Regions from separate parts of the Leisingera sp. M527 genome, predicted to be linked through region 2. Evidence: riboswitches for the same ligand, from Rfam matches in the RefSeq annotation. Region 2 holds a riboswitch; the other holds the start of a gene.

Region 1 (6,053 bases), 1.3 Mb from region 2:
GGGGGTGATCTCCAGCAGCTTGCGGCCCAGGTCGATGGCCGGATCGTGGGTCAGCCCGCCGAACATCACATGCGGCAGGGTGTCGAGCTGGGCGTGAATGGCCGATGTGATCGCCGGGTTCCTGTGGCCGTGCATCATGCACCACCAGGACGACATCGCGTCGATCAGCCGGGTGCCGTCGTCGAGCGTGATGTGGACGCCTTCGCTTTCCTTGACCACAAAGGTCGGGCCGGGTTTGGCGACATTGGTGTAAGGGTGCCAGAGGTGCTGCTGGTCGAACTCCAGCTGGGTGAGGCCGGATGCACTCATGCCAATGCCTCCCTGATCAGATCCACATTGATGCTTTCGGCAAAGGTTTCTTTGAGCGCCGTTCTGGTCCGGTCGATAGACCGGGCCGCGCCCGACCCTCCCCCCGGGAGGGCGCTTCGCACCCGCCCAGGCTCGGGCGCGTCCCTCAGATCTTCAATGATGGGGAGCCGCCCCAAATGCGCCACTTTGCCGAACTGGCAAATGGTTTCCTCCACCTCCGGCTCGGCGTCGCCTATGAAGGCCACGCCCACAACCAGACAGCCCGCATCGCGCAGGGCCTTCAGCGACAGGAGGGTGTGGTTGATCGTGCCCAGCTGCGTCCGCGCGCACAGGATCACCGGCGCGCCCCAGCGGGCAAACAGGTCGAGATACAGCACCTTGCGGTTCAAGGGCACCATAAGCCCGCCGGCCCCCTCGGCCACCAGCACGCCGTCGGCTTCGGGCAAGTCCAGCGTATCCGGGTCGATCTCCACGCCCTCGGCCTCCGCCGACAGATGCGGCGAGGCAGGGAGTTGCAGCAGATACCCCTCGGGCAGCGCCGGGCGGCCTGACAGGCGTGCGACGGTCTGGCTGTCGGTCTCCTCCTCCAGCCCGGATTGCACCGGCTTCCAATAGGTCGCACCCAGCGCCTGCACCAGGCCGGCCGAAAAAATGGTCTTACCAATGCCGGTATCGGTTCCTGTGACGATCAGCGCGCTCATGGCCTTGTCTCCATTTCCCGGGCGAGGTCTTCGAACATCCGGGTGACGACCCCTGCCCCCGTGTTCAACGTGATCGACAGCCGCAGCCGCGAGGTGCCACGCGGCACTGTAGGCGGGCGGATGCCGCGGATGTCATAGCCGTGGCCTTGCATCGCTGCTGCCAGCGCCATGGTGCGTTTGTCGTCACCGATCACCACCGGCAGGATCTGGCTGTGATAGCCGTCCAACCCGCAGAGGTGTTTTGCCTCTGCTTGCGCATGGGTGATCCCCTGCCACGCCTGTTCGCGGCGTGCCGGGTTCTGTTGCAGTTCAGCCAGGGCCGCCCGTACCAGTGCGGCGTTCAGCGGTGACGGGGCGGTGGCAAAAATAAACCCGCGCGCCTTGTTGATCAGTGTCTCGATCAGCACCCGCTGGCCGCAGATCAGCGCGCCAGAGGCCCCCAGCGCCTTGCCGCAGGTGTGCAGGCTCAGGACGTTTGGCCGGTGCGCAATGCCCTGTGCCAGCCCGCGGCCCAGATCGCCGAACACACCTGTGGAATGCGCCTCATCCACCACCAGAACCGCGCCATCGGCATCGGCAAGCGCCATTAGCGCATCCAGCGGCGCCAGGTCGCCGTCCATCGAATAGACCGCCTCAACCGCGATCCAGACCTGGCCTATGCCGCCCTCGGCACGCCAAGCCTTCAGCACCCGCGAAGCGTCTTCCACGTCGCCATGGGCAAAACTGCGGGTCTCTGCCCGGCCCAGCCGCATCCCGTCATGGGTGCTGGCATGGATCAGCGCATCATAGAGCACCAGATCGCCCTGCTGCGGCAGGGTCGAGAAGATCGCCTGATTGGCGGTGAAGCCGCCGCCCATGAACAGCGCCGCCTCGGTGCCGAAAAACGCCGCGGCCTCTGCCTCCAGCAACTGATGTTCTGCGTCATTGCCGCGCAGCAGGCGCGAGCCGCCTGCCCCGACCGGCACCCCGCGCGCCAGCGCATCGGCGGCAGCGGCGCGCAGCACATCGCTGCCCGCCAGCCCAAGATAGTCATTGGAGGCAAAGTCATGCCCGTCCCGCGGCATCAGCTGCCGGTAGCGCCCGCGATTGCGCAGCGCTTCCAGCGATGTCTCATGCCTCGGGAAGGCGCCCGCCATCAGCGGCTGCCGTCACATCCCACCGCCATCGCGGTGATGCCCAGACGGTCGAACAGCTGCTGGTCCTTGTCCTCTTCCGGGTTGTCGGCGGTCAGCAGCGTGTCGCCCACAAAGATCGAGTTGGCACCGGCAAAGAAGCACATCGCCTGCATTTCGTCCGACATATCGGTGCGGCCTGCGGAGAGGCGCACGTGGGATTTCGGCATCAGGATGCGGGCCAGCGCCACCGAGCGGACAAATTCGATCGGGTCCAGCTTCTCGACATTGGCCAGCGGCGTGTCGGCAATCGGGATCAGCATGTTCACCGGCACCGAGTCGGGATGCACCTCCAGCGTTGCCAGCGCCAGCATCATGTCGATACGGTCCAGCTGCTGCTCACCCATGCCGACAATACCGCCGGAGCACACTTTGATGCCCGCCTCGCGCACCCGGTTCAGGGTGTCAATCCGGTCCGCGAATGTGCGGGTGGTGATGATCTCGGAGTAATACCGCTCGGAGGTGTCGATATTGTGGTTGTAATAATCCAATCCGGCATCGCGCAGGCGGAACACCTGGTCTTCCTCCAGCATGCCCAGGGTCATGCAGGTCTCCATGCCGAGATCCTTGACGCCCTGCACCATGGCTTCCAGTGCGGCCATGTCGCGGTCCTTGGGCGAGCGCCAGGCGGCGCCCATGCAATAGCGCGTCGCGCCGCCTTCCTTGGCTTTCCTGGCTTCGGCAATCACCCGCTGCACCTCGATCAGCTTGGAGGCTGACAGCTGCGCGCCGTTGCGGGCAGACTGCGAGCAATAGGCGCAATCCTCGGCGCAGCCGCCGGTCTTGATGCTGAGAAGCTTGGATTTCTGCACCTGATTGGGGTCGAAATACTGCCGGTGCACCGTGTGCGCCTGAAACAGCAAGTCCATGAAAGGCTTGTTGTAAATCGCTTCCGCTTCTTCGCGGGTCCAGTCGGTGCGGATGGGTGCAGCGTCCAGCATGCTGTCTCCTGTTCTCGTATACCAGTTGGCCATACGCGGATGGCGTTGCGGATTTTTATAGATAATTTCACCACCCCCGATCAAGCATCAAAGCTGCGCTGCAGCGATTTGACCCGCTTTTGCGTCCTTAACGCCAGTACCAGCCTGATATTAATGCCAAAAAATAATCTACAAAGATTTCGGTTGACGCGCGCCCTGTGCCTCCCCTACCCCTAAGGCCACGCAGGGGAGTCCCGCCCAAGGGACTGAGAGGCGTCAAGGTGCGGGGCAACCCAAACCGGCGGCGCGACCCTTTGAACCTGACCCAGTTGATACTGGCGTAGGAAGCAAGGACGCGCCTTTTGTCCGCTTGTCCCCGCGGGGACAGCCGTTTGAAACAGGCGCATTCCGGTAAAGCAGGCCTCTTTGCCTGCCGGTTTCCCAGCCAAAACTCATCTGGTGTCTTTTCTGAGTTTTCGGCTTTGAGGAGCACCAAAATGAACGTCCCCAACCCCAAGATCACCACAGGCGCCCTGCCCGCGTCGCGCAAGATCTATGTCGCAGGCGAAGTCCACAAGGACATCCGCGTGCCGATGCGCGAAATCGCCACCCACCCCACCGCAGGCGAAGCACCGCTGCCGGTCTATGACAGCTCCGGCCCCTATACCGACCCAGATGTGCTGACCGACATCCGCCGGGGCCTGCCGCAGCTGCGCCGTGACTGGATTCTGGCGCGCGACGACGTTGAGGAATACCAGGGCCGTGATGTGACCCCCGCCGACAACGGCTTTGTCGCGGGCGACCGTCTGACACCCGAATTCCCGGTGAAACCCGCACCGCTGCGGGCCAAGGACGGCAAGGCGGTGACCCAGCTGGCCTATGCCCGCGCTGGGATCATCACGCCAGAGATGGAATTCATCGCCATCCGCGAAAACCAGCTGCGCGAATTGTCCCCCTGCCACCGCGATGGCAACGACTTTGGCGCCAATATCCCCGATTACGTGACGCCGGAGTTTGTCCGCGATGAGATCGCCGCCGGCCGCGCCATCATCCCCGCGAACATCAACCACCCCGAGATCGAGCCGATGATCATCGGGCGCAATTTCCTGGTCAAGATCAACGCCAATATGGGCACCTCTGCCGTCACCTCCTCGATGGAGGAAGAGGTCGACAAACTGGTCTGGTCGATCCGCTGGGGCGCCGACACGGTGATGGATCTGTCGACGGGCCGCAACATCCACAACACCCGCGAATGGATCATCCGCAACAGCCCCGTGCCGATTGGCACTGTGCCGATGTATCAGGCGCTGGAGAAGGTGAACGGTATCGCCGAAGACCTGACCTGGGAAGTGTTCCGCGACACCCTGATTGAGCAGGCAGAGCAAGGCGTGGATTACTTCACCATCCATGCCGGCGTGCGCCTGCACATGGTGCCGATGACCGTTGAGCGGGTGACAGGGATTGTGTCGCGCGGCGGCTCGATCATGGCCAAGTGGTGCCTGCACCACCACAAGGAAAGCTTCCTCTATGAGCATTTTGAGGAAATCTGCGATATTTGCCGCCAGTATGACGTGAGCTTCTCGCTGGGTGACGGGTTGCGCCCCGGCTCAATCGCTGATGCCAATGACGCCGCACAGTTTGCCGAGCTGGAGACCCTCGGGGAACTCACCAAGATCGCCTGGGCCAAGGATTGCCAGGTGATGATCGAAGGGCCGGGCCATGTCGCCATGCACAAGATCAAAGAGAACATGGACAAGCAGCTGGAATGCTGCCACGAGGCGCCGTTCTACACGCTTGGGCCGCTGACCACCGATATCGCGCCGGGCTATGACCACATCACATCCGGCATCGGCGCGGCGATGATCGGCTGGTTCGGCTGCGCGATGCTGTGCTACGTGACGCCCAAGGAGCACTTGGGCCTGCCAGACCGCGATGATGTCAAGGTTGGCGTGATTACCTATAAGATCGCCGCCCATGCCGCCGACCTCGCCAAGGGTCTGCCCGGTGCGCAGCGCCGCGATGATGCGCTCAGCCGTGCGCGGTTTGAGTTCCGCTGGGAAGATCAGTTCAACCTGTCGCTGGACCCGGATACCGCGCGCGAGTTCCACGACCAGACCTTGCCCAAGCAGGCGCATAAGGTGGCGCATTTTTGCTCCATGTGCGGGCCGAAGTTCTGCTCGATGCGGATCAGCCACGACATCCGCGCCGAGGCGCAGAAGGAAGGCATGGAAGCGATGGCCGCCAAGTTCCGCGAAGGCGGCGAGCTGTATGTGCCCGCACCCGAGAAGGTGGAACCGGCGGAATGATCACCATCGCAGGCGCAGGCCTTGCCGGCCTCGCCTGCGCCTATGAACTGGCGCAGCGCGGGGCGGCTGTTACCGTCTATGAACGCGGGGAAACCCCCGGGGGCAGCAGCGTTGCGCGGTTTGCCGGCGGCATGCTGGCCCCCTGTTGCGAACGCGAAAGCGCCGAGGAGGAGGTGATCACCCTCGGCAGCCGCGCCGCCGACTGGTGGGCCAGGGTCACACCGGTCCACAGGCGCGGCACGCTGGTGGTGGCGCCGGCCCGCGACCGGGCAGAGCTTACCCGTTTTGCCCGCCGCACCACAGGCCACCGGGGGGTGGACGGGGCCGAGATCACCGGGCTGGAGCCCGCGCTGGAGGGGCGGTTTTCGCAAGGGCTGTTCTTTGAGGGGGAGGCGCATCTGGATCCGCGCCGCGCCTTACGGGACCTCAGCGCCAAGGTACAGGCGATGGGGGTGGACATCCGCTATGGCACGCCTGCCCCTGCCACTACCCCTGCCGGTGTCACGCTGGATTGCACCGGCATGGCGGCATCCCTGCCCAGCCTGCGCCCGGTGCGCGGCGAGATGGCGATCCTGCATTGCCCCGAGGTGCAGATCAGCCGCACCCTGCGGCTGCTGCACCCGCGGATGCCGCTGTATCTGGTGC
Region 2 (6,053 bases):
CGTGAGCCTTGAGACAAGCGTGCCCGTGCTTTCGGTATCCTTGACACCGCACCAGTATCAGGAGACCGAACACCACAATACAATCTACCGCGACCATTTCGAAGAAAAAGGCCGCGAAGCAGCGCAAGCCGCCTTGATGATAACCAAGTCACGCGCGCAGGCCTTGGCAAACGCCTGAACCTAGCCCCTGCATTTGCCAGCGCGCAGGTGCAGGCCCTCTTGTATCTCAGGCATTATTTACCCCAGATAAGCCTTCAAAGCAGGCGGCGGATTGTCCAGCAAGTCCGCCGTCGCTTGCGACGGATGCGCCTTGCCGTCCGCCACAAGCACCACTTGGTCCGCAATCCGGCGCGCGTCGTTCGGATCATGGCTGACCATCAGCACCGTGGCGCCGCTTTCGCGCGCCAGTTCCGCAACCAGATCCAGCATCTCAGCCTTCAGCGCCGGGCCAAGTGCTGCAAAAGGTTCATCCAGCAGCAGGATGTCGCGGCCCTGTACCAGTACCCGCGCCAGGGCCACCCGGCTTTGCTGCCCGCCGGACAGAGCCGCAGGTTTCCGCCCCCCCATGCCGCCAAGACCAACCCGGATCAGCGCTGCGTCAATCTTTTGCCACTCCATCTGATTGAGCCGCAGGTTCGCATGCAGCCCCAAGCCAACGTTCTGCGCCACGGTCAGATGCGGAAACAGGTTGCCGTCCTGAAACAGCATGGCGACCGGCCGCTTGCCCGGCGGCCTGCCGGTCAGGTCTGAGCCGTTCCAAGAGACGCGCCCACGGGTAACGGGCAGGAAACCGGCCACTGCCTCCACCAGCGTAGACTTACCGGCACCCGATGGACCAATCACCGCGACGCAGGCACCCGGCGCAATCTCAAGATCCGCCTCCACCACATAGCCGCCGTTCATGATCCGGCAATCCTCAAGCCTCAGCATGCCAGCGCCCTCCGCGGTCCAAAATCCAAAACGCACCCATCGACAGCATCAGCAGGAGCAGTGCAGCACCCGCTGCGGCCTCCATCCGGTATGCCCCCATCAGCCGGTAAATCTGCAAGGGCAGCGTTGCGAAATCCGGATCGGCAAACAGCGTTACCACGCCCAGATCCCCCATCGACAGTGCCGCAGTCAAGCCCGCGGCAAACCCTGTTTGCGCCCGCATCCGGGGCAGAAAGACCCGGCGCACAAAGGCCCAGCCCTGCATATCCAGCGACAGCGACAACCGGCCATAGCGACCCAGCACTTCCCGCGCCCGCGGCACCAGGATACGCATGGCAAATGGCAGCGCCATCACCGCATTGACCAGCGCCGTCACCGGCAGCGCCAGGGCAAATGGGTCTGCGACGGGGTAGATCAGAATGAACAGCCCGGTGCCAATCACCAATGGAGAGGCCGCAAGCCCAAGAATGCCCGACAGTTCGGTCAGGCTGTTCCGGCCAGCTGCAACCGCAGCTGCCATCGGCAAGGCCAGCGCAAGAAGGATCACAGTGCTGATTGCAGCCACCAGAATGGAGTTCCCCGCGGCCTGCCAGACACTACTTTTTAAACCTGCCAGCCCCGGCAATCCCGCCAGCACGATTGCGGCCAAAGGCAGCAGCAGGAACGCCGCAGACAGGAAAATCCAGAAAACATCCAAGCCGCGCGCCAGCGCCCCCTGCCCGTCCCAGCGCCGCACCGCGCGGTCAAGACCGGCGCCAAAGCCCTCACCCGCCGACACCCGCAGCGCTGCCAGTGCAGCGGTGCCAGTCAGCAGCAGCTGCAGCCCCGACAGGAGCGCTGCGCGGCCCAAATCAAAATCAAAGCGGAACGCCTGATAGATGGCCAGCTCGATCGTGGTCGCCCTGGGGCCGCCGCCCAGAGTCAGCGCAACCGCAAAACTGGAAAGGCAGATGGCAAAGACAACAGCCAAAGCACCCGGTGCCACCCGCCGGAGCATCGGCCCCTCTAGCAGCCGCCACATCGCCAGCGGACCGGCATCCAATTGCGCGGCCAAGCGGAAGCGTTCAGCCGGGATTTCCTGCCAGCCCTGCAGGATCAGCCGGGTCGCCAGCGGCAGGTTGAAGAAGACATGTGCCAGGACCACGCCGTGCAGGCCGTAAATTTGCACCGGCTCCAGCCCGAACAGGCCGAACAAGCTGCTCAGCCAGCCAGCCCGGCCAAACACCGCCAGAAGGCCCAGAATGGCAACGATCACCGGCAGAATGAAGGGGGCGCCAAGCAGGGCAATCAGCAATGCCCGCCCTGGAAACCGCCGCCGCGCCAGTGCACGGGCCACGGGTATCGCCAGACCGACGCTCAGCAGCGCCGACAGGCTGGCCTGTGTCAGCGTAAACCGCAACGCCGCCCAATCGCTGGCACCAAATCCGGTTCCGGCCTCGGCCCTGAGTGCCACAGCACCCAAGGTTCCTAAGATCAGCGCGACGACAAGCAGTGCCGCGCTGATTCCGGGAACGGAGCCTACTGGCTGAGCGCGTCCAGCCATTCGCCAAGCGCTGCATCCCGCACCTCTGCCGCTTCAGTTTCGCTCAGCAGCAAGGACTTGCCTGGCGCGATCAGCGTCTCGAAACCCTCCGGCAGACCCGCAGCCGGTGTCACTGCGGGGTACATCCAGTTGGTGGTCGGAATGATCGACTGAAAAGCGTCGGATACCATGAATTCCAGAAACTGGTCGGCCAGCTCAGGCTGATCGGTGTTTGCCAGTTTGCCTGCAACTTCCACCTGCATGTAATGACCCTCGTCAAAGGCGGCAGCCGCCTTGGAGCCGTCTTCCTCAGCAATCAGGTGGTAGGCGGGTGAGGTGGTGTAGGAAAGCACCATGTCGGCCTCGCCTTCCAGGAACATGCCATAGGCCTCGGACCAGCCCTTGGTCACGGTGACAACATTGTCAGACAGGCCCTTCCAGATTTCCGGCGCCTCATCGCCATAGGCGGCTTTCACCCACAGGAGCAGGCCCAGACCGGGGGTCGAGGAGCGCGGGTCCTGGATCACGATCTTCATGTCGCTGGTTGCCAGCGCCTTGAAATTCGACGGGAAATCCGCCGGCGCCGCTGCATCGGCGTTGTGAACAAAGGCAAAATAGCCCCAGTCATAAGGCACAAAGGTCGCGTCGTTCCATGCAACCGGCAGCGCATAGTCGGCGCTGACCGAATGCTCTGCAAACAGGCCGGTTTCCTTGGCCGCCGCGGTCAGGTTGGTGTCGAGGCCAAGAACCACATCGGCATCCGAGCGTGCGCCCTCCAGCTTGACCCGCGCCAGCAGTGCCGCGCCATCGCCTGCGCCAACCAGTTTCAGGTCGCAGCCGCAAACCTCCTCAAACGCCTTTTCCACCGCCGGGCCCGGGCCCCAATCGGAAACAAAGCTGTCATAGGTATAAACGGTGAGTTCGGGCGTTTCGGCAAAAGCTGCCGAGGCGCCAAGCAGTCCCGCTGCAAATGCAAGATGTTTCAAGCCATCCTCCTTTGCGGCGTTGGGCAAGGGTGGAGGCTGTCCAGTACCTTCCCTCCGCCGGTGTGATCCGGTTCAGGTTCAACGGGTGTCATCTCAGCGCTGTTGCGCACCCCGAGGTCGCGCGGACATTATGCCCGGGCCGCAGCAAAGACAAGCCAAAGCCCGCCAGGACCTGCGTCTTGGCCAAACAAAACCACTTCCATCTCTTCCTCTTGCTGAAAATATCCCGGGGGAGCCGCCGCAGGCGGCGGGGGCAGCGCCCCCTCGGTTCTATGCCGCAGAGGAATCCGCTTGAGGCACAGCCCCCTGCCCGCTAAGCACGTCCGGCAAAGGAGACCGCGCCTCATGTCGATGAACAGCTTTGGACACCTCTTCCGCGTCACCACCTGGGGCGAAAGCCACGGGCCCGCGCTTGGCGCCACCGTCGACGGCTGTCCGCCGAATGTGCCGCTGGAGCCGGAAATGCTGCAGAACTGGCTGGATAAACGCCGCCCGGGCCAGAACAAGAACACCACCCAGCGCAATGAGCCGGACGCGGTCAAGATCCTGTCCGGCGTGTTCGACGGCATGACCACCGGCACGCCCGTACAGCTGATGATCGAAAACACCGACCAGCGGTCCAAGGACTACGGCGAGATTTCCCAGACCTTCCGTCCGGGCCATGCCGACATCACCTATTTCCAGAAATACGGCAACCGCGACTACCGCGGCGGCGGCCGTTCCTCGGCGCGGGAAACCGCGGCGCGTGTTGCTGCGGGCGGTGTTGCACGTGAAGCAATCAAGGCGCTGGTGCCGGGGCTGGAGATCAAGGGCTATATGACCCAAATGGGTAAGCTGGAGATCGACCGCAGCCGCTTTGACTGGGATGCGATCGAACAGAATGATTTCTGGATCCCCGATGCCGGCGCTGTGCAGGAGTGGGAAGATTACCTGCAAGGTCTGCGCAAGGCGCATGACTCGGTGGGCGCAGTTGTCGAAGTTGTTGCGCGCGGCGTCCCTGCCGGCATCGGCGCGCCGGTTTATGGCAAGCTGGACACCGATCTGGCGGCAGCAATGATGTCAATCAACGCTGTTAAAGGCGTAGAGATCGGCGAAGGCATGAACGCCGCCCGGCTGAAGGGCTCGGAAAACGCTGATGAGATTTTCATGGGCGAAAACGGGGTGGAGTATTCCTCAAACCACGCCGGCGGCATTCTGGGCGGGATTTCCACCGGTCAGAATGTGGTGGTGCGTTTTGCGGTGAAACCGACCTCCTCGATCCTTACTCCACGCCAATCGATCCGCAAGGATGGCTCGGCAGTGGAGGTCATCACCAAGGGCCGCCACGACCCTTGCGTCGGCATCCGCGCCGTACCCGTGGCCGAGGCGATGATGGCCTGCGTGATCCTGGACCACCTGCTACTGCACCGTGGCCAGATTGGCGTGAATCAGGGCAGGATCGGCTGAGTATGCGGCTCTAACAAGGAGTTTCCCGGCGATCACAGCTGGGAAAGCACTCTCAGCTGTGATCGCCCGAGCATTGGCTGTGGTCACCGAGAGCCGTCAGCACCTTGCAGCAGCCGCCATTGCCGCCGTCGCAAAGATGGCTGATCCGCTCCAGCTCCGCCGCCAGCTGCTCCAGCTTGCGGATCCGGTCTTGAACATTGGCCAGCTGACTGCGGGCAATCCGGTCGGCTTCGGCGCAGTCATCTCCGAGATTCCCGTCCAGTCCCATCAAAGACTTGATATCTTCCAGCGGGAAACCGAGGTCGCGAGCATGTTTGATAAATCCCAGCGCGTTCATTCCGTCCTCCCCGTAGCGGCGCTGATTGCCGGCATTGCGGCCGGGCTGCGGCAACAGGCCGATCTCCTCGTAATAGCGGATGGTGGGAACCTTTACGCCGGTGGTCTTGGACAGCTGACCGATGGAAAACATCTGCGGAACCTCTTGAAGCTCTAGTGACTAGAGGCCCTACATTGATCTCGAATCAGGAATGAGGACAAGAGCAATGGCAGGCTGCTGCAATCACAACGCCCGTTTTGACGGGGTCTCGGCAGACTATAAACGCAGGCTTTGGCTGGTAATCGTCATAAACGCCGGCATGTTTGCGGTGGAAATGAGCGCGGGCCAGCTGTCGGGCAGCCAAGCGCTGAAGGCGGACGCGCTAGACTTTCTGGGCGACGCGCTGACCTATGGTATTTCGCTGGCGGTGATCGGCGCTAGCCTGCGCACCCGGGCGCTGGCGGCGCTTGGCAAAGGCATCAGCCTTCTACTGATGGGTGCCTGGGTGTTTGGCTCCACCGTTTATCAGGTGTTTTATGTCGGAGTGCCGCAGGCACAGATCATGGGTGTGATCGGCTTTATGGCGCTGGCCGCCAATCTGATCTCGGTCATGCTGCTGGCGCGCTACAAGGATGGCGACGCCAATGTGCGCTCTGTCTGGCTGTGCTCGCGCAATGATGCGATCGGCAATGTGGCGGTGATGATCGCGGCGCTGGGTGTCTGGGGAACCGCCACCGGCTGGCCGGACCTGATTGTGGCCGGCATCATGGGCGGGCTGTTCCTAAGCTCCGCCTACCAGATCCTGGTGCAGGCGATGCGGGAATGGCGCGAGGAAGAGGCGCGCACTGCGGCG

Evidence for each region. Region 2 has a riboswitch for thiamine pyrophosphate ahead of thiB (thiamine ABC transporter substrate binding subunit). Riboswitches for the same ligand answer to the same signal wherever they lie in the genome.
Region 1: it holds a riboswitch for thiamine pyrophosphate, as region 2 does, so the genes downstream of both, thiC (phosphomethylpyrimidine synthase ThiC) here and thiB (thiamine ABC transporter substrate binding subunit) in region 2, are expected to answer to the same signal.

Annotation. Positions count from the first base shown of each region.
Region 1 covers NZ_CP081037.1:2,720,437-2,726,489, forward strand. Annotated here, with positions in the region: gene bioA (adenosylmethionine--8-amino-7-oxononanoate transaminase) at 1-309, opposite strand, end outside; gene bioD (dethiobiotin synthase) at 306-1,010, opposite strand; gene K3555_RS13590 (8-amino-7-oxononanoate synthase) at 1,007-2,146, opposite strand; gene bioB (biotin synthase BioB) at 2,146-3,123, opposite strand; TPP riboswitch at 3,338-3,466, shown strand; gene thiC (phosphomethylpyrimidine synthase ThiC) at 3,600-5,408, shown strand; gene K3555_RS13605 (FAD-dependent oxidoreductase) at 5,405-6,053, shown strand, end outside.
Region 2 covers NZ_CP081037.1:4,028,568-4,034,620, forward strand. Annotated here, with positions in the region: gene K3555_RS19795 (6,7-dimethyl-8-ribityllumazine synthase) at 1-178, shown strand, start outside; gene K3555_RS19800 (ATP-binding cassette domain-containing protein) at 238-930, opposite strand; gene K3555_RS19805 (thiamine/thiamine pyrophosphate ABC transporter permease ThiP) at 917-2,473, opposite strand; gene thiB (thiamine ABC transporter substrate binding subunit) at 2,449-3,438, opposite strand; TPP riboswitch at 3,471-3,562, opposite strand; gene aroC (chorismate synthase) at 3,784-4,884, shown strand; gene K3555_RS19820 (helix-turn-helix domain-containing protein) at 4,937-5,353, opposite strand; gene K3555_RS19825 (cation transporter) at 5,427-6,053, shown strand, end outside.